Regions from separate parts of the Streptomyces sp. NPDC021012 genome, predicted to be linked through region 1. Evidence: riboswitches for the same ligand, from Rfam matches in the RefSeq annotation. Region 1 holds a riboswitch; each other region holds the start of a gene.
The links. Region 1 has a riboswitch for cyclic di-AMP ahead of ACH4TP_RS20370 (M23 family metallopeptidase). Riboswitches for the same ligand answer to the same signal wherever they lie in the genome.
Positions count from the first base shown of each region.

Region 2: another riboswitch for cyclic di-AMP. It lies ahead of ACH4TP_RS06460 (transglycosylase SLT domain-containing protein); the one in region 1 lies ahead of ACH4TP_RS20370 (M23 family metallopeptidase).
Region 3: another riboswitch for cyclic di-AMP. It lies ahead of ACH4TP_RS34345 (M23 family metallopeptidase); the one in region 1 lies ahead of ACH4TP_RS20370 (M23 family metallopeptidase).
Region 4: another riboswitch for cyclic di-AMP. It lies ahead of ACH4TP_RS12040 (peptidoglycan DD-metalloendopeptidase family protein); the one in region 1 lies ahead of ACH4TP_RS20370 (M23 family metallopeptidase).

Region 1 covers NZ_JBIRQU010000005.1:601,479-606,473, reverse strand. The annotation lists gene ACH4TP_RS20380 (PrsW family intramembrane metalloprotease) at 1-448, shown strand, start outside; gene ACH4TP_RS20375 (peptidoglycan-binding protein) at 541-960, shown strand; gene ACH4TP_RS20370 (M23 family metallopeptidase) at 1,028-2,113, opposite strand; cyclic di-AMP (ydaO/yuaA leader) riboswitch at 2,125-2,272, opposite strand; gene ACH4TP_RS20365 (PP2C family protein-serine/threonine phosphatase) at 2,485-3,687, opposite strand; gene ACH4TP_RS20360 (MFS transporter) at 3,797-4,995, opposite strand, start outside.
Region 2 covers NZ_JBIRQU010000002.1:250,574-255,568, forward strand. The annotation lists gene ACH4TP_RS06450 (phosphocholine-specific phospholipase C) at 1-452, shown strand, start outside; gene ACH4TP_RS06455 (hypothetical protein) at 513-1,139, opposite strand; cyclic di-AMP (ydaO/yuaA leader) riboswitch at 1,493-1,676, shown strand; gene ACH4TP_RS06460 (transglycosylase SLT domain-containing protein) at 1,682-2,563, shown strand; gene ACH4TP_RS06465 (phosphoribosyltransferase family protein) at 2,547-3,851, opposite strand; gene ACH4TP_RS06470 (hypothetical protein) at 3,997-4,590, opposite strand; gene ACH4TP_RS06475 (alpha/beta fold hydrolase) at 4,740-4,995, opposite strand, start outside.
Region 3 covers NZ_JBIRQU010000015.1:127,143-132,137, forward strand. The annotation lists gene ACH4TP_RS34335 (M16 family metallopeptidase) at 1-1,046, shown strand, start outside; gene ACH4TP_RS34340 (M16 family metallopeptidase) at 1,073-2,440, shown strand; cyclic di-AMP (ydaO/yuaA leader) riboswitch at 2,641-2,806, shown strand; gene ACH4TP_RS34345 (M23 family metallopeptidase) at 2,819-3,589, shown strand; gene ACH4TP_RS34350 (GntR family transcriptional regulator) at 3,785-4,468, shown strand; gene ACH4TP_RS34355 (HPr family phosphocarrier protein) at 4,632-4,913, opposite strand.
Region 4 covers NZ_JBIRQU010000003.1:469,590-474,584, reverse strand. The annotation lists gene ACH4TP_RS12045 (SGNH/GDSL hydrolase family protein) at 1-397, opposite strand, end outside; gene ACH4TP_RS12040 (peptidoglycan DD-metalloendopeptidase family protein) at 550-1,482, opposite strand; cyclic di-AMP (ydaO/yuaA leader) riboswitch at 1,487-1,675, opposite strand; gene ACH4TP_RS12035 (tyrosine-protein phosphatase) at 2,016-2,837, shown strand; gene ACH4TP_RS12030 (DUF6126 family protein) at 2,845-3,000, opposite strand; gene ACH4TP_RS12025 (helix-turn-helix domain-containing protein) at 3,034-3,663, opposite strand; gene ACH4TP_RS12020 (aspartate aminotransferase family protein) at 3,729-4,995, opposite strand, start outside.

The sequences.
Region 1 (4,995 bases):
GTACGGGGTGCTCATGGTCCCGGCCTTCGGCCTGCTGACCTGGCTGGCGGTGTGGAGCCGGCAGCGCGAGCTGCGCACGATATCCGGGGAGCTCCCGGCGTACGCGGCGGCCGGCTGGCTCGCCCCCGCGGAGCCGCTCGCGCTGTCGTCGATGCGGGCCCGGAAGACGGCCCGCGCGTTCGCCGCGCGGACCTACGGAGCGCCGGCCGCGCGGGCGGTCGGCGAGTACGAGTCCTTCGCGACGACCCTGGCGTTCCTGCGGGACCGGGCCCGGCGCGGCGCGGCGGGGCCCGACTTCCCGGCCCGGGAGCAGGAGCTGCTGCACCACCTGTGGCAGCGCCGCGAGGTCGCCTCCCCCGCGCTCACGTACGCGGCGCGGGCGACGGGCCGGGTCTGGGCGCCGCCGCAGTACCGGGACTACGACGGCTACAACCCGTACCGCCGCTGACGCCGGTTTCCCGGGACGTCCCACGGCCCCACGGGCTCCGGTCGCACGGTACCGTCGTCCTCGCAAGATCGTTTCAGAACGGGGAGACGCACGTGTTCAAGAAGATCGTGGCCAAGGCGGGTCTCGCGCTGGGTACGGCGGCGCTGGTCGTCGGGGCGACCGGCGGTCCGGCCGGCGCCGTCGAGGGGGCCGGTTACGTCGGCGGCGGTTACTCCAACAGCGGTGCGGGCGTCTGGTGCGCCCAGCACCTGGCGAACGACATCGCCCGGAAGGCCGGGGACCGCGCGCTGATCTCGGAGGACAGCCAGTGGGGGCCGCAGACCAAGGCCCAGATCGTCTGGCTGCAGAGCCGTCTCGGCCTCAAGGCCGACGGCATCGTCGGCCCCGAGACGGGCAACTGGCTGCTCTACCTCGGTGACCAGTACTACGGCGGCAAGAGCGGTTACTGCTACTGGAACCTGCCGAGCGACTGGCGTCTCGGGGGCATGTACGTCCCCACCGAGCTCACCTGATCCGGAGTGGCGACGGCGCCCCCGGTCCGGCATCCGCCGGGCCGGGGGCGCCGTTCCGTTCGGGTCCTCAGGGGTTCAGGCCCTTGGAGCGGAGCCAGGCCGCCGGGTCGATGCCGTCGCCGCCGGCGGTGTGGACCTCCATGTGGAGGTGGGCGCCGGTGACGTTGCCGGTGGCGCCGACGCGGCCGATGGTCTCGCCGGTGCCGACGGTCTGGCCGGCGCTGACCAGCATGGAGGAGAGGTGGCAGTACCAGACCTCGGTGCCGTCCTCCAGCTCCAGGACGATGCGGTAGCCGTAGGAGCCGGACCAGCCGGCCGACTTCACGGTGGCACCGTGGACCGCCTTGAGCGGGGTGCCCGTGGGGGCGGCGAAGTCGAGGCCGGTGTGGAAGCCGGAGGACCACATCGAGCCGGACTGCATGTAGGTGGCGGTGAGGGTGTACGAGGAGACCGGCAGCGAGTAGCTGGCGGCGAGCTGGGCGAGGCGCTCGGCCTCGGCCGCCTCGGCCTTCGCCTTGGCCTCCGCTTCCGCCTTGGCCTTGGCTTCGGCCTCCGCCTTGGCCTTCGCCTCGGCGGCCTCCTTCTCCGCGGCGGCTTCCTTGGCCTTGGCCTCCGCGGCGGCCTTCTCGGCCGCGGCCTTCTCGACGGCGGCCTTCTCGGCGGCGTCGGCGGAGGCCTGCTGCTGCTCGGCCTGCTGGAGGATGCGGGCGCGCAGGGCCTCGCCCGCGGCGGGGGCGGAGGCGGTCCGCTCCTCGGCCGGGGCGGTGTAGGTGGCGGAGGTGAGCGGGTTCGCCTCGGCCTGGGCGGCGGGCGCGCTCTCCTCTTCGGGGAGGAGGTCGCCGACGCCGGGGAGGTCGTGGGCGTCCGGCAGGTTCAGGTCCGGGAGGTCCGGCAGGGATATCGCCACCGGGGGCTTCTCCTGCGCGGTGGCGAGGCCGCCCGCGCCGACGGCGGCGATCACGCCGACGCCGAGGACGGTGGAGGAGCGGGCGAAGTTGGAGCGCTGCTTGACGACCCGGTGCCGGCCGCCGGAGCGGCTCTCGGCGCGCAGGGAGCCCTCGGTGGGGTTCCACTCGGTGTCCGGGGCGGAGGGAGCCGCACCACCACCGAAGGCGTCGAAGGGGGCTTCGGGTGCGGGAGTGTTGGACGCCACGGGGGCGCGCTCCTTTCCTTCCGTCTCGCCTACCGGGTTAGCTGACGGGTTCGGAGCGGGAAGGTCTCCTACGGGCACGCTCGCACGGGTGCGAAGGGGCCCGATTCACCCCAAGTGGTGGTTCCCCGGTTCCTTTTCAGGATTCGGCGCGTGCGCACGGTGCCGCCTCTTGCGACGGCTGGGACGACCGCGCTGCGTTATCGAACGTTAATAGACAGGGGGTCCCGATTCCAAGCCGTTCCTCTTGATCATTCATTGAATTGTGGGGCTATCGCCCGAGTTGACCCCCCTTCAGCAAGGCCTTCGGTGGATTCCGCGAAACCCCCGCGATCTGACGTTATGTCAATTGTTATCGCAGTGATACCCTTCGACTACGACCGGTGACCGGGCCCGCCCGGCGGCACCACCGGCATCGTCCGGCGCCGCTCGGGCTGCCCCGTCGCCGGGCGGCTCACCGCGAGCAGCGCCATGTCGTCCGTCGACCCGCCGCCCGTGTGGAGCCGTACGTCGTCCACGAGCGCGTCGAGCAGCTCCTCGGGTCCCGGGAAGATCCGCCCGGCGAGCCGCGCCGCCGGATCGTAGAAGACGCCCCGCGCGTTCCGCGCCTCCGAGAGGCCGTCCGTGTAGAAGAGCAGCGTCGCGCCCGGCGGGAACGGCCGCGCCTCGGCCCGGTCCGGCCACGCCGCCAGCTCGCCCATGCCGAGCGGCAGCGCCGCCTCGCCCGGCTCCAGGAGGTCCAGGCGCCCGTCCCCGTACAGCAGCAGCGGCGGCGGGTGCCCGCGGTTGACGACCCGTACGAAACCGCCGAAGGTCCCGCCGCCGTCGCCGCGCGGGATCTCGGCCAGGACGGCGGTGGTGAACCCCTCGAAGGAGTCGAGGTCGTCCCGGCGCATGCCCTCCCGGGCAAGGGCCCGCTCCAGGCGCCGCGCCACGCCCTCCAGGGTCCGCTCCGTCTCGGCCGCCTCCCGGAAGGCGCCGATGACGACGGCGACGGCCTCGACCGCCTCCATCCCCTTGCCCCGGACGTCCCCGACCACGAGCCGCACCCCGTGCGGGGTGTCCTGGACCGCGAACAGGTCACCGCCGATGAACGCGTCGGCCTGCGCCGCCTCGTACCGCGCCGCGCACTGCAGCCCGCCTATCCGCTCGGCGGGCATCGGCAGCACCGCCTTCTGCGCGGCCTCCGCGATGACCCGCGCCGAGGCGAGGCGCTCGCCGCTGCGGCGCACGACCCGGTTGATGAGGAGGGCGAGCGCGGAGACGGTGAGGACGGTCAGGGTCTCGGTGAGGGACGCGACCTCGTCGACGGTGCCGTTGTAGGAGTGCAGCCCGACCGAGGCGAGGACGGCGGCGATCCCGGTGAGCAGGGTCGTGAGCAGGGAGAAGAAGGGCGCGGCGATCAGCGGGGCGGCGGAGAAGAGCGGCGCCGCCGTGTACTCGGGCGGTGTCGCCAGGTCGAAGGCGACACCGCCCACGATGATCAGCGGGGGCAGCGCGCGGATGAAGCGGCGGACGCCGCCGTACTCGGGGCGTTCCCCGCCCCGCCGTCCGCCGTCCGCCGCTCCTGGCCCCACCTGTGCTCTCCCTGCCCGGTCCGCCCCGCCGCGGTCCGCACCGCGCCCTCCCAGGGTGGCCGCCGCCGCCCGGGGCGGCGACTCCCGCGGGGCCGACTGGCGTACGGGATCAGCCCCTGGTCACCGCCGCCCCCGCCGCCAGCCGGCCGCCCCGGGCGAGCAGGGCCATCGCCGCCGCGCACACCAGGCCCACCGCGCACAGCACGAGCCACGGCGCCGCCGACCAGCCGGTGACGTCGAGGAGCGCGCCGGTCCCCAGGTTCCCGAGGGTGATGCCGACCCCGCACACGGTGTTGTAGAGCCCGTAGTGGGTGGCCACCCAGCGCCCCCGGGACAGGGCGACGACGGTGTCCATCTCGTACGGGTAGAGCACCGCGTTCGCCACGGACAGGACCGCCGCGCACAGCAGCAGCCCCACCAGACCGCGCCCCAGGACGGCCGGGACCAGGAAGGCCCCGCCCATCAGGGCGAGCCCGAGGACGAGACACCGCTCCCGGCTGAGGCGCTCCCGGCACCAGGCCGTGATCCGCAGCTGCCCGGCGAGCGCGACGAGCGCCGAGACGGCGAACAGCGCGGTCGTCGCGCCCGTGCCGCCCGCCGCGAGCGGCAGCGCCAGGTAGACCTGGAAGGACAGCACGTACGAGCCGGTCATGGCGAGCGAGAAGAGCCAGAAGGTCCGGTGGGAGAGCACCGTGCGGAACTGCCCCCGCTCCCCCTTCCCGTCCGGAGAGCCAGAAGCGGCCCTTACGGGCATGTACCGGAGCTGTACGAGGGTCAGGCCGGCGAACAGCACCGCCGCGACCACGCACGTCAGCCGGAACGACACCCCCGTCAGGGCCACCCCGACGAGCGGCCCGAGCAGGATGCCCGCCTGGTAGTACGTGTTGAACAGCGCGAAGGCCTCCACCCGGCGCTCCTCCCCCGCCTCCGCCGCGAGACAGGCCCGCACGGCGGGGTTGAAGAGCGCCCCCGCGAGACCGGTCGCGAGCGAGGCGGCGATCAGCATCGGCAGCGACTGCGCGAAGGCGAGCGCCCCGAAGCCGACCGTCCGCAGCGCGCAGCCGGCCACGATGAGCGGCTTGAAGCCGAGCCGGTCGGCGAGCGCCCCGCCGACGAGGAACATGCCCTGCTGGGAGAGGTTCCGGGCGCCGAGGACGAGCCCGACGGCCCAGGCCGCCATGCCGAGCCCGTCCGCGAGGTGCGCGGCCAGGTACGGCATGAGCATGTAGAAGCCGAGGTTGATGGTGAGCTGGTTGAGGAACAGGAGCCGTACGGCCGGATCGAAGGAGCGGCTCTGCTTCCAGATGC
Region 2 (4,995 bases), on a different contig from region 1:
CCGCCTGGCAGTACACCGTCGACCCCGGCACCACGGCCACGGACTACTTCAACATCGGCCTCGGCTCGGGGTCCGGGAAGTACGACATCTCGATGATGGGCCCGAACCGCTTCCTGCGCCGCTTCATCGGGGACGCCTCCAAGGCGGGCAAGGCCGTCGAGGTGGCCGCCCGGTTCGCGCCGGAGAGCGGGACGGGCAAGACGGCCGTCTGGTTCAAGATGACCAACACCTCCTCCGGTCCGGTCACCTTCACGATCCGCTCGAACGCCTACCGCTCGGACGGCCCGTGGACCTACACGGTGCCGGCGAACTCCAGCCGCGAGGACTTCTTCAACGCGGTGGCGTACAACGGCGGCTGGTACGACTTCACGATCCTCGCCGACATCGACGGCACCTGGTCGCGCCGGTACACCGGCCACATCGAGACCGGAGCCCCGAGCGTCAGCGGCTGACCACTCCCCCGCACAGCCGGGCGGCGGCCTTCCGGTCGCTGCCCGGCTGTGCGCACGGCGTCAGCGGCCGGCGTGCGCGGCGCGGCGGACCGTGGCGTCGAGGAGGGCCACCGCGTCGGCGGCCGTACGGCCGGGGGCCCGGTTCCACGGCCCGATCAGTTCCCGCCACCCCCTCGACCGGAGCTCGGTCATGATCCACGCGGCCGCCTCGTTCATGGTGTCCGCGCTGCCGTAGCCGAGGCGGTGGGCGGCGAGGAGGGCGCCGCAGACACACCGGGCGCCACGGGTGTCACGCAGCTTGTACGGGGCGTTCTGCCAGCCCCACTCCGTCAGCACCAGGCGGGCGTAGCCGAGGTGGACCGAGGGGCGCAGGTCGGCCTGCCCGATGCGGCGCCAGGTGTGCAGCCGGTCGGGCAGTACGGCTCCGAGCCGCCCCGGGATGCGGCGCTCGGCGGGGAGCTCCGGCGGCAGGGCGGCGAGCGCGTCGGCCACGAGCCGGTCCACCGGCACGCTGAGCAGTCCCCGCCAGCCCTCCTCCGCCGGCGGCGACTCCTCGGGGGCCGTCGGCCCCGGCACCGCGGGGGCGGTCCAGTCCGTGACGATCCGCTGCCAGACGGCGCTCTCGAAGAGGGCGGCCGCCTCGCGGTCGAGGCTGTCGGGGCTGAGCAGGGAGGTGGAGGGGGGCATGGGGTGTCTCCTGGGTCGACTGTCTCCATCCTTCAAGACAAATGTCGGTTTTGCGACTTTTGACCCGCCCTGGGAGTTACCTCGCCCGGACACCCCATCACGGGTATTTCCCCCTCACTTACCCACCGCGGAATTAAAGCCCATATTCGGACATTACTCTCCGCGTGACGCGACTCACTCACTCGGACCGGAACCCCGGAGACGCCTCCTCCCGACCCATACCGCACAAGGAAGTTCGACATCCCCGATGCGGCATCGATCTTGAATTCGCCGAATTCCGTGATCCATTTCCCGATTCCCGGGGTCCACCCGTCTTGTTATCCGTCGCATTACTGGCCTACGGTCACCTCCATTCGAGCGGAACGCCCAATCCTGCCGCCGCTCGGTAAACCTCCCTTTCACCCGACGGCAGGAGCGGGGGACCCACGAATACGCCGGTCCGGAATCCGGAACGGCTCGGGGTGAAGCCGCGTGCGCGCGGCCGGACATCTCCCGTCCGAACCCGACAGCTCACCTCGCAGGCGCCGGAGAGGAAACCCGTCATGCCTGCTCACGGTAAGCACCGTCGCCCCCGTTCCGGCCGCGTCTCCCGCGGCCTCGCCCTGGTCGGCACGGGTGGCGCCGCACTCACCCTGCCGCTGATCGCCCCGGCCGTCGCCGGTGCCGCGCCCGTGGCCGGGGCCCCGGCGAGTGCCGCCCAGTCGGTCGCCGCGCCCGCCGCGCCGATCGTGGTCAAGGCGCCCGCCGCCCCGACCGCGGCCCACACGTACACCGTCGTGAGCGGTGACTCGCTTTCCCTGATCGCCCGCAAGAAGGGAATTCAGGGTGGCTGGAAGAGCCTTTACCGCGCGAACAAGAGCGCCGTAGGTGACAACCCGTCACTCATTCATCCCGGTCTCGAACTGACGATTCGTCGGGATTCCGCGAAGGCCGCCCCCGCGCGGGCGGAGAAGTCCGCCACGACCGAGCGGGCGAGCCGCTCGGAGCACCGGTCGGCCACCCCCGCCGTCGCCACCGGGACGGGCGCCTCCGCCGCGGCCGCCGCTCCGGCCGCCGCCGCTCCCGCCGCCGTCCAGGCGGCCTCGATCGCCGCCACGAACTACGCCGACAACCTCGACGGCTGGATCCGCGAGTCGCTGGCCATCATGGGCCAGCAGGGCATCCCCGGGTCCTACGACGGCATCTACCGCAACGTCATGCGCGAGTCCTCCGGCAACCCCCAGGCCATCAACCTCTGGGACTCCAACGCCGCCGCCGGCACCCCCTCGAAGGGCCTCCTCCAGGTCATCGAGCCGACCTTCCTCGCCTACCACGTGCCCGGCACGTCCCTGGACCTGTTCGACCCGGTCGCCAACATCACCGCCGCCTGCAACTACGCGGCCGACCGCTACGGCTCCATCGACAACGTCAACTCGGCGTACTGATCCCCGCACGCCGGAAGTGCTCGGCGAACCAGGAGGTGGCGAGGTCCGCCACCTCCTCCAGGGCGCCCGGCTCCTCGAAGAGGTGACCGGCGCCGCCCACGACCGAGAGCCGGTTCTCGCAGCGCAGCAGCGCCAGGGCCCGCCGGTTGAGGTCCAGGACCAGCGCGTCCGCGCCGCCCACCACCAGGAGCGTCGGGGCGCGCACCTGGGCCAGGCGCTCGGCCGCGAGGTCCGGCCGACCGCCGCGCGAGACGACGGCGCTCACCGGGGACGCGGGATCGCCCGCCGCCCACAGCGCGGCGGCCGCGCCCGTGCTCGCGCCGAAGTACCCGAGCGGGAGCCCCCTGCTCCCGGGCCGCCCGGCCAGCCACTCCGTGGCCCCGGCGAGCCGCCCGGCCAGCAGCGGGGTGTCGAAGACATGGGCCCGGTCGGTCGCCTCCACCTCGGTCAGCAGGTCGAAGAGCAGCGTCCCCAGGCCCGCCCGGTTGAGCGCCGCGGCGACCGCCCGGTTCCGCGGGCTGTGGCGGCTGCTGCCGCTGCCGTGCGCGAACAGGACGATCCCGTGTGCGTCCTCGGGCACCGCGAGCCGCCCGCCGAGGGTGACGCCGACGACCGGGATCCGCACGTCCGTGTCCTGCACGACGGGGTCCCGCGCGGCCCTGTTGCGGTCCAGGCAGTCGATGACCTCGGCGTCCGGGGTCTGTGAGAAGTCCCGGTAGAACTGCCCGATCGCGAAGAAGAGTTCCGGCGTGTGCACGCTGACGGTCTCGTCGGCCTCGCCGCCGAGGCGGGCCGTCCAGCCCTTCGGCGCCACCGGGACCGCGAGGACGATCCGTGCCGCGCCCCGGGCCCGCACCACCCGGCAGGCCGCCAGTGCCGTGGCGCCCGTGGCCAGCCCGTCGTCGACCACGACGACCGTCCGCCCTTCCAGGGGAACGGGGGTCCGGCTGCCCCGGTAGCGCTGGGCCCGGTGGTCGAGCTCGGCGTGCTCCCTCTCCTCCACGGCGGCGAGGTCGCGCTCGCTCACACGGGCCTCCCGGAGCACCCGCTCGTTGAGCACCCGCACGCCGCCCTCCCCGAGCGCCCCCATCGCCAGCTCCGGCTGATGGGGCACGCCCAGCTTCCGCACGAGACAGATGTCGAGCGGCGCGTCGAGGGCGTCGGCGACCTCAGCCGCCACCGGCACGCCACCCCGTGGGAGCCCCAGGACCACGACGTCATGGCCCTTGAGGCGGTCGAGCCGGGCGGCGAGCTGCCGCCCCGCGTCACTGCGGTCGCTGAAGAACATGGTCCGCCGCCCTTCCGTCCACGCGGCTCGGGCGCGGGGAGGAACGCCGTGTCCCGTTCCCCGCCCGTCTCTCCAGGGTAGACGCGGCGGGTCGGTCGGCGGGGGGGCCCGGTCGGGCGGGTGGTCCGGGAGCGCGGAGGCCGGGTCAGCGGGACTGCAGGGCGTCGAGGGCCACGGTCTGGGCTATCGCGAGCCGCCGGTCGAGCTCCGGGTCGGCTATGTCGAGCACGTACCGGTCCCGGATCCCGAAGAGCTTGTCCACCGACATGACGGAGCGCCCTCCCTCGGTGAAGTCGAAGTGGTACGGCACGACGAACGGAACGAGGTCCAGGGGCAGGAACTCCCAGGCGCGCCGCAGCAGCGCCACCAGTTCGTTCCGCTCCTGTCCGGTGGCCTCCCGCTGCTCGCCCTCCCGGTTCAGGTGCCAGGTGCTGCGCAGCAGGGACGCGCCGAAGTCCTTCCGGAAGGCGCCCAGTCGGGCGCCGTTGGCGCCGAGCACGTCGTACGTCGCGCCGAGGTCGATGACCTGGCGGGCCTTGAAGGTGAAGAGGACCTGGCGCTTGGACTCGTCCGTGTAGAAGGTGACGTGCTCCTTGAGCGCCATCCTCTTCTGGTGGGCGAAGGCGACGAGTTCGTCCTCCTTGCCGTCCGGGCCGATGGTGTGCACCAGGTACCGGTTGGCCATCAGCGTCACCTTCTGCCGGACGAGAAAGCGGTGCTGAGACTGTGCGAGGCCCATCGGTCGTGCTCCTGCCGGTCGTGGACGGTCCGGGGAAGACCGCCCCTTGAGGTCGTGAGCACGATGATCCACTGCCGAGGGGCCCCGCCGCTGTCCTCGAAAGTCGTCGGTTCCGACGACCTTCGGATGAGACCCGGGGCGGGGGCCTCTCAGGCGCCGAGGAAGGCCTCGATGGCCTCGGCGAGGGCCTGCGGGGTCTCCTCGGGAGGGTAGTGACCGGCGTCCTTGAGGACTTCGAGGCGTGCGTTGGGGTACCAGCGCAGCCAGGTGGCCTCCATCGCCTCGGCGCCGAGCGCGGGGTCGTGGGCGCCGACGACGAGCAGCACGGGGATGGGGTTGTCGCGGACGCGCTCGTGGAAGTCGGTGCGGGACCAGGAGTCCAGGTAGGCGCGGAAGGCCGTCGCG
Region 3 (4,995 bases), on a different contig from region 1:
CCATGCCCACGCACCAGCTGGAGCTCGCGCTCTGGCTGGAGGCCGACCGCATGGGCTCGCTGCTCGCGGCCCTGGACGACGAGTCCATGGAGAACCAGCGGGACGTCGTCAAGAACGAGCGCCGCCAGCGCTACGACAACGTGCCGTACGGCACGGCCTTCGAGAAGCTGACCGCCCTCGCGTACCCGGAGGGCCACCCGTACCACCACACGCCGATCGGCTCCATGGCCGACCTGGACGCGGCGACCCTGGAGGACGCGCGGAACTTCTTCCGCACGTACTACGCCCCGAACAACGCCGTGCTGTCCGTCGTCGGCGACATCGACCCGGTGCAGACGCTCGCCTGGGTCGAGAAGTACTTCGGCTCCATCCCCGCCCACGACGGCAAGCCCGAGCCGCGCTCCGGCGAGCTGCCCGAGGTCATCGGCGAGCAGCTCCGCGAGGTCGTCGAGGAGGAGGTCCCGGCCCGTGCGCTGATGGCCGCCTACCGCCTGCCGCACGACGGCACGCGCGCGTGCGACGCCGCCGACCTGGCCCTGACGGTGCTGGGCGGCGGGGAGTCCTCCCGCCTGCACAACCGCCTGGTCCGCCGCGACCGTACGGCCGTCGCCGCCGGCTTCGGCCTGCTGCGGCTCGCCGGGGCCCCCTCGCTGGGCTGGCTGGACGTCAAGACCTCCGGGGGAGTCGAGGTCCCGCAGATCGAGGCGGCCGTCGACGAGGAGCTCGCCCGGTTCGCCGCCGAGGGCCCCACGCCCGAGGAGATGGAGCGCGCGCAGGCCCAGTTGGAGCGCGAGTGGCTGGACCGGCTCGGCACCGTCGCGGGCCGCGCGGACGAACTGTGCCGGTTCGCCGTGCTGTTCGGCGACCCGCAGCTCGCCCTGACCGCCGTCGACCGCGTCCTGGACGTCACCGCCGAGGAGGTGCGGGCGGTCGCCGCGGCCAAGCTGCGCCCCGACAACCGCGCGGTGCTCGTCTACGAGCCGGTGGCCCCCGAACAGAGCGAAGACGCCGACGGCGAAAACGACGAAGAAGGAGCGGACCAGTGACCGACGCTGCCGCGGCTTTGACGAGCATGGACTTCCACCCGCAGCCCCAGCCGGGCGCCCCGAAGCCGTGGGCCTTCCCGGCGCCGGACCGCGGGAAGCTGGACAACGGTCTGACCGTGCTCACCAGCCACCGCCCCGGCCAGCAGGTCGTCGCCGTGGAGATCTTCCTGCCGGCCCCGCTGGACGCCGAGCCCGCCGGTCTCGACGGCGTCGCGACCATCATGGCCCGCGCGCTCTCCGAGGGCACCGACCAGCACAGCGCCGAGGAGTTCGCGGCCGAGCTGGAGCGCTGCGGCGCCACGCTCGACGCGCACGCCGACCACCCGGGCGTACGGGTCTCCCTCGAGGTCCCGGTCTCCCGGCTGCCCAAGGCGCTCGGCCTGCTCTCCGAGGCCCTGATCGCCCCGGCGTTCCTGGACACCGAGATCGAGCGCCTGGTGCGCAACCGTCTCGACGAGATCCCGCACGAGACGGCCAACCCGGGTCGCCGCGCCGCGAAGCAGCTCTCCAAGGAGCTGTTCCCGGCCGAGTCCCGGATGTCCCGGCCGCGCCAGGGCACCGAGGAGACCGTCGAGCGCATCGACGCCGCCGCCGTCCGCGCCTTCTACGAGGCGTACGTCCGGCCGGGCACGGCCACCGCCGTGGTCGTCGGCGACCTGACCGGCGTCGACCTGGACAAGGTCCTCGCCGAGACGCTGGGCGCCTGGACCGGTGAGCCGGCCGAGCCGCTCCCGATGCCGCCGATCACCGCCGACGACACCGGGCGGGTCGTCATCGTGGACCGTCCCGGCGCCGTGCAGACGCAGCTGCTCATCGGCCGGATCGGCCCCGACCGGCACGACCGCGTCTGGCCGGCCCAGGTCCTCGGCACGTACTGCCTCGGCGGCACCCTGACCTCGCGCCTGGACCGGGTCCTGCGCGAGGAGAAGGGCTACACGTACGGCGTGCGGGCCTTCGGCCAGGTGCTCCGCTCGGACGCCGGGGGGAACGGCGCGTCGATGCTCGCCATCAGTGGATCCGTCGACACCCCCAACACGGGCCCGGCGCTCGAGGACCTGTGGAAGGTGCTGCGCACGCTGGCCGCCGAGGGGCTGACGGACGCCGAGCGCGAGACGGCCGTGCAGAACCTGGTGGGCGTGGCCCCCCTCAAGTACGAGACCGCCGCCTCCGTCGCCGGGACGCTCGCCGACCAGGTGGAGCAGCACCTCCCGGACGACTACCAGGCCCAGTTGTACGCGCGCCTGGCCGAGACCGGCACCGTCGAGGCGACGGCCGCCGTGGTCAGCGCCTTCCCGGTGGACCGGCTCGTCACCGTCCTCGTCGGCGATGCGGCGCAGATCGCGGAGCCGGTGCGCGCGCTCGGCATCGGTGAAGTGACCGTCGTGACCGGCTGATTCCGGCCCCGAAGCGACAACAGGCGGACCCCGACGGCATAGTTCGTCGGGGTCATCCGCTTTGTCCGTATTGAGACCAAGGGTGATCGTTTGCCCTGTGGCATGTCTTACAAAAAGCGTGTCTGGTTGGTGATTGAAAGACGATCCGCATAGCGTCGAGGCGGCTGTTCGTCAGTTGCACGTGCCGCAACCGCGGCATCGGACAGTCATCGCCGAGTCCCCGTCAGGCGCGAGCCTGGGGAGCCGGGGACCCACGCGCAGTCCCTGGGGTGAATCGGGCGCCTTCGTCTCGTACGGAGGGGCTCGTAGGAGACCTTCCTGCTCCGAACCCGTCAGCTAACCCGGTAGGCGAGAGGGAAGGAAAGGACCAGCCTCTTCATGGCGTTCACCCGTGCCACCGGGAAGCATCGTGCTCCGAGCCGGATGGCGCGCCGCAGCGTGGGCATCGCCGGCGCCGCGACGCTGGCCACCACCGGCGTCATCGGAACCCTCGCCTCCCCGGCGCTCGCCGCCGACACGGACCACCGCTCCACCGAGGACACCGGTCTCACCCAGGTGATCACCGAGGACTCCCTCGTCGACCGGATCAACGCCCAGGCCGCCGCCCAGGAGCAGGAGGCCGTCGAGGCCATCGCCAAGGCGAAGGCCAAGGCCGAGGCGGAGCGCAAGGCCGAGGCCCGCGCCAAGGAGATCCGGCTGGAGCGCCAGCGCGCCGCCCGTGAGGCCGAGCGCCGCCGCCTGGCCTCCTTCCAGGCCCCCGTCGCCGGCTCGTACGTCTCCACCGGCTACAAGACCGGCGGCTCGCTCTGGTCCTCCGGCCAGCACTCCGGCATCGACTTCCACGCCGCCTACGGCACCCGGGTCGTCTCCGTCGGCTCCGGCACCGTCGTCGAGGCCGGCTGGGGCGGCGCGTACGGCAACAACATCGTCATCCGGATGAACGACGGCACGTACACCCAGTACGGGCACCTCTCCTCCATCGAGGTCCACGTCGGCCAGACCGTCGAGCCGGGCCAGCAGATCGGCATCTCGGGTTCGAGCGGCAACTCCACCGGCCCGCACCTCCACTTCGAGGCGCGCACGAGCCCCGACTACGGCTCGGACATCAACCCGATCACGTACCTCCGCTCCCGCGGCGTCAACGTCTGACCCCGTCCGGACCGGCTCCGGATCGCGTCGCGAAAGCCCCGGCTCGTACTGAGCCGGGGCTTTTCGCTGGCCAAAAGATATCCATGGAATCCGCTGGGGCATCGGAAATTTCGGCCCGCTGCAATAGAGTCGAAGATCGGGCGCAGAACAGGCGCCGATCGAATTGACTCGCGCGGACCAAGGCGGAGGTCGGACATGCGTATTCCCGCGCATTCGGTATGCACGGCGATCCGGGACGACATCGTCTCCGGCGTGTACGAGCGGGGCAGCCGGCTGACCGAGGAGCAGCTCGCCCGCCGGTACGGGGTCTCCCGCGTCCCGGTCCGCGAGGCGCTGCGCACCCTGGAGTCCGAGGGCTTCGTCGTCACCCGCCGCCATGCGGGCGCCCATGTCGCCGAGCCGACCGAGCAGGAGGCGGGCGATCTGCTCGCCATGTGGGCGCTGCTCGAACCGCTGGGGGCCGCGCGGGCCGCCCAGCGGCGTACCGAGGCCCATCTCAAGGTGCTGCGCGGCCTGGTCAGGCTGGGGCAGGAGCGGGCCAGGCGCGGCCGGGGCGAGGACCTGCGCTCGCTCGGCGGCTGGTTCCACGAGACGCTCGCGCAGGCCTCCGGGAGCCCGGCCCTGACGGCGCTGCTCACCCAGCTGCGGCACAAGATCGCCTGGACGCACGTGGTCGAGCAGCCCGCCGAACCGGTGGAGGCCTGGGTCGAGCGCGGCGCGATCGTGGACGCCGTGGCGCGCGGCGACGCCGAGCGGGCGAGGGCGCTGACCGCGCTGCACGCGGAACGCTCGCTGCCGCTGCACCGGCTCAAAAGGCCGGAGCGCGGCCGTGTGAGCCTTTCGCAACACGCCGTCAATACGACGAGTGCCCGGAATTAACAAGCCCACCGTATACAAAGAATAGGCATTCGGCCGCGTTTTTCGTGCTGCCCGGAATGCGCTGCCCGGAATGTGCTGCCCGGAAATGGGGCCGTGTCATGCGAATGGCCGTGGCCGCCGAAAATTCCGGCGGCCACGGCCATTCGTCGTGCGGGGGACCGGATCAGACGGTCTCGGGGAGCTCGTCCAGGCCCTCGGCGACCAGCTTGGCCAGGCGGTCGAGCGCGGCCTCGGCGCCGTCGGCCTCGGACGCGAGGACGATCTCCTCGCCGCCCTGCGCGCCCAGGCCGAGCACCGCGAGCATGGAGGCGGCGTTCACGGGGGTGCCGTCGGACTTGGCGATCGTCACCGGCACGCCGGAAGCCGTGGCGGCACGGACGAAGATGGACGCGGGGCGGGCGTGCAGGCCCTCGGCCCAGCCGACGTTGACGCGGCGCTCAGCCATGGTGTTGCCCTTCAAGTCTCAAGCGGGTTGTCTAGACCAGTCTCTCACGGGTTGCGCGGTGCTCGCGCCGACCTCCGGCCCG
Region 4 (4,995 bases), on a different contig from region 1:
TGTCGAAGCCGGTGGTCACCATGACGGTGCCGACGGCGGAGGTGAGGTCGGCGACGGCGCGCTCGAAGCGCTCGGCCACCTCGTCGGGGTCCGTCCCGGGGCGGATGATGTCGTTGCCGCCCGCGCAGAAGGTCACCAGGTCGGGGGCGAGTTCCTTCGCCCGGGGGACCTGTTCCGCCACGATCTGGTCGAGGAGGCGCCCGCGTACGGCCAGGTTGGCGTAGCGGAAGGCGTCGTGCTCCGGCAGCTGGTCGGCGAGCAGGACCGCGAAGCGGTCCGCCCAGCCGACGTACGCCCCCTCGGGCCCGGGGTCCCCGACGCCCTCGGTGAAGCTGTCACCGATCGCCGCGTACGACCCGAATGCGTTCTTGTCTGTTGATCTCGAATCGTCTGCCACGGGACCACATCCTTCCTCTTCTGATGTGACCTACGCGACCGTAAGGAAGGGTTGACGCAGGGTGACATATGCCACCGATAAAGATTCCGCCAAACCGGAATACGCCGGAGGCCCGGCACAGGGGTGCCGGGCCTCCGGGAGGCGACGTCGCGTCAGATGCTCACGCCGTGCGCGCGCAGGGCAGCCAGCGGGTCGATGTCGGAGCCGTACTCCGGCCCGGTGCGCATCTCGAAGTGCAGGTGCGGGCCGGTGACGTTGCCGGTCGCGCCGGAGAGGCCTATCTGCTCGCCGCCGGTGACGGTCTGGCCGGCGGAGACGGAGATCGAGGACAGGTGGGCGTACTGCGAGAAGGTGCCGTCGGCGTGCTGGATGACGACCTGGTTGCCGTACGCGCCGCCGTCGCCGGCGGAGTAGACGGTGCCGGGGCCGACCGCGTGGACGGGGGTGCCGGTGGAGGCGATGAAGTCGACGCCGGTGTGGTAGCCGGAGGACCACATGGAGCCGGCCTGGTGGTACGGGGTCGACATGCCGGCGCCGGGGATGGGGGCGACCCAGCCGGAGGAGGAGGTCGCACCGGCCGACGGGGCGGGCGTCGAGGAGGAGGTGGCGGTCGCGGCGGCGGCCGGGGCCGGGGCGCGCTCGCCGCCACGGGAGGCGCGGGGGGCCTCGTCGCCGTTCTTGCCGGAGCTCCACGTGCCCCGGTGGTCGGCCCCGGCCGTGCTCTTGGCGCCGAGGGTGAGCTTCATGCCGGGCATGATCAGCGAGGGGTTCTCGCCGATGACCCGGCGGTTGTCCTCGTAGAGCTTGTGCCAGCCGCCGGCGAGGTGGTGCTCCGAGGCGATCTTCGACAGGTAGTCGCCCCGCACGACGGAGTACGTCTTCGGCGCGGCCTTCGCGGGGGCGGCGGGCGCGGCCTTCACCGGGGCGACGGCGGGAGCGGCGGCCGGGGCGGCCTGCTCGGCGGCGTGGGCGCCGGTGGCTCCGAGGAGCGGGAGGGCGACGACGGCGCCACCGGTGCCGGCGGCGGCGAGGCCGCGGGTCAGACGGCTGGACTTGGGGCGGCGGTGCTTACCCTTCGCGGGCATGGCGAATTCCTCTCCGGCGCCTGCGAGGTGAGCTGTCGGGTTCGGACTGGAGATGTCCGGCCGCGTTCTCGCGCGACTTCACCCCGAGCCGTCCTTCTTCGAAGGGATCGGCGTACTACCTGGGTCCCCCGCTCCTGCCTTCTTCGGGTGAGTGCGGATTCCGGTCGGTGGCAGGATTCGGCGGTCCGTCCGGATTGAGCGCGACGCTAGACGAGGGGGGTCGGGGCGAACAAGCCACGATTTCCAAGCGCTTCGGAATCCGGTGGAATGCGGCCGGAATTCCGGTCACCCTCCGTGGATGACTCCCCCTCGACCTCCTTTTCCCCGGGGGTATTTGGAAAAGACGATCAGGCACGGTCCGTCACGGTTATGACGCTGCTCACGCGCCGATCCCCATCTCCCCTGCAACCGGGGCGGGTTATGCGCAATCAGTCAATACGGACAGATCACCCATTCCCGTCCCAGGGGGTGCGAGTCCCGGCCCCCACCCGAGATGATTGCCCCAGGAACCGATCTACAGAACAGGAGCAGCCGTGACGCAGCAGCTGCCGCAGGTCCCGCCCGCCGAAGGCGCCGAGCCCGAGCTGACGGAGGTCCGCAACTTCCGGGACGTGGGCGGCCTGCCGACGACGGACGGGCGCGCCGTCCGCCCCGGCCGCCTCTTCCGCAGCGGCCACCTCGCCCACGCGACGGAGGACGACGCCGCCTTCCTGGCCTCGCTGGGGCTGCACACCGTCTTCGACTTCCGCAACGAGTCGGACCGGAAGGTCGAGGGCGCGGACGTCGAGCTGCCCGGCGTGCGGAACGTGAACATACCCCTCAACGACCCGGCCGACGGCAAGGAGTTCTGGAAGCTGGTGCGCGACGGCGAGACCGCGCAGCTGCGCGAGGTCCTCGGCGACGGCAAGGCGGCCGCGCGGATGGCCGACTCGTACCGGAAGATGATCGTCGAGCGGACCGCGGAGCACAGCCGGATCCTCCACGCCATGGCGGAGGAGAGCGTCCCGGCCCTCATGCACTGCGCCGCGGGCAAGGACCGGGCCGGGCTCGCCATCGCGATCACCCTGCTCGCGGTCGGGGTCGAGCGGGAGGCGATCGAGGCCGACTACGTGAAGTCGAACGACCCGCACCGCCGCTACAAGGTGCGCCGCAGCTCCACCAGCGCGGACGCGATGTCGCCCGAGGTGATGGAGCTGCTCAGCCCGCTCTTCGACGCGCGGGTGGAGTACCTGCGGGCCGCCTTCGAGACGATCGAGGCGACCTGGGGCACGGTCGACGCCTATCTGTCCGAGGGCCTGAAGCTGGCCCCCGAGACCCGTGAGCGGCTGCGGGAGCGCCTGGTCACGGAGGCGTAGCCGGCCCCTACTGGTTCTGCCCGCCCAGCATGAAGAGCAGGTAGAGGAAGCCGGCGAAGAGGTGGCCGGCGATCAGATAGGCGAAGAGGCGGAGCACCAGCCCCTTGGGGAACTTGCCTTCACCGCGCTCCTCGCCGGTGACCGGTACGGACTTCTCGGACATGTCGGCCCTTTCCTGAAGAATCATCATGGAACGTCAGCGCCGGTGCGGGGTCCCGTCGCCGAGGCACAGCTCGGCAGCGGGGCTCTGCATCAGGGTGTGGACGAAGAGCAGCTCGGCCCCGCCGGGGGTGGCGGCGCCGATCCGGTGCGGGGTCAGCGAGTCGAAGTGCGCGCTGTCCCCGGGGTCGAGGACGTGGACGGCCTCGCCGAGCGCGAGCCGCACCCGGCCCTCCAGGACGTGGATCCACTCCTCGCCGGGGTGGACGCGCACGATGTCGGCCCGGGTGGCGTACGGCACGTGGACCCGCAGGCACTGGAGGGCGCGTCCGGCGCCGCCCGCCTGGCGGTAGATCCAGCCGTCGGCCTCGACGGGTTCGGAGCGGCCGGCCCGGACGACGGGGTCGCGCTCGGGGGGCGTCTCCCCCAGGAGCTCGGAGACCGTCGTACCGTAGATACGGGACAGGGCGAGCAGCATCGGCAGCGAGGGCTGCCGGTTCCCGGTCTCCAGGCGCGAGAGGTGGGCCGGCGAGAGGCCGGCCCGCTGGGCGGCGGCCTCCAGGGTGAGTCCCCGGCGGCGGCGCAGGGCCCGCAGCTGGGGGGCGACGTCGGGCAGGACGTCGGGGGTGACGGGGTCCGGGGAGGTCTCCCCGGGGACGTGGTCCATGCGTCCATTCCGCCAGGATCGTGCCTCTGAGGCAAGTTTCTTGCCTCAGAGGCAAAGCGGCGGCGCTAACGCTGCGCGACCGCCTGCTTGACCAGTGTCTTCCCGAAGTCCCACATCAGCCCGCCGCCGCCGTGGGCGTCGTCCATGACCGCCGTGAAGGCGGTGACGAACCGGTCCACGTCCGCCTCGTCGATGACCAGCGGCGGGATCAGCTTGATCACCTCCAGGTGGTCCCCGGAGACCTGGGTGAGGATCCTGTGCCGCTGGAGCAGCGGGACGACGACCATCTGCGCGAAGAGGCCCTTGCGGGCGGCCTGGAGCATCGTCCAGCGCCCGCGCAGCCCCAGCGAGGACGGCCGCCCGAACTCGATCCCGATCATCAGGCCGCGCCCGCGGATCTCGTGCAGGAGTTCGTACCGGGGCACGAGCTCCTTCAGACGGCCGGAGAGCAGGTCGCCGATCCGCCGGGCGTGGGCGACCGTGCCCTCGTCCTCCATGACCGAGAGGACGGCGAGCCCGGCGGCCATGGCCTGCGCGTTCGATCCGAAGCTCGCCGAGTGGACCAGGACCCGGTCCATCGACGAGTAGACCTTCTTGAAGATCCAGTCCTTGCCGAGGGTGGCGCCGACCGGCACATAGCCGCCGGAGAGCGCCTTGGCGACGCAGACCAGGTCCGGTTCGACGCCCTCCTCGTGCTGGTAGGCGTAGAAGTCGCCGGTCCTGCCGAGGCCCGTCTGCACCTCGTCGGCGATGAGCAGCGCCCCGTGCCGGTGGAGGAGGTCCTGGGCGCCCCGCAGGAAGCCCGGAGGCGCCTCGTGGACGCCCTTGCCCTGGACGGGCTCGACGACGAAGGCGGCCACGTCGCCCTTGCGCAGCTCCCGCTCCAGGGCGCCGAGGTCGCCCAGGGCGATCGCGGTGTCCGGCAGGAGCGGGTCGAAGCCCTCCCGGAAGCCCTGCTCGCCGTTGACGGAGAGGGAGCCGGTGGTGAGCCCGTGGAAGGCGTGGTGGCAGTAGAGGATCCTCGGCCGCCCGGTGGCGTACCGGGCGAACTTGAGGGCGGTCTCCACGGCCTCGGTGCCGCTGTTGCCGAAGAAGACCCGGTCGAGGTGCGGGCTGTGGGCGAGCAGCTTCTCCGCGAGGAGTCCCGGCAGCGGCTGGCAGTCGAAGCGGGTGAGGTCGGCGAGCTGGGCGTCCAGGACGTCGTGGAGGGCCTTGCGGACGACGGGGTGGTGCCGTCCGAGGCCCATCACGCCGAAGCCGGCGAGCATGTCGAGGTGGTCGGCGCCGTCGGCGTCCCAGAAGTGGGCGCCCTCGGCCCGCTCGTAGACCTTG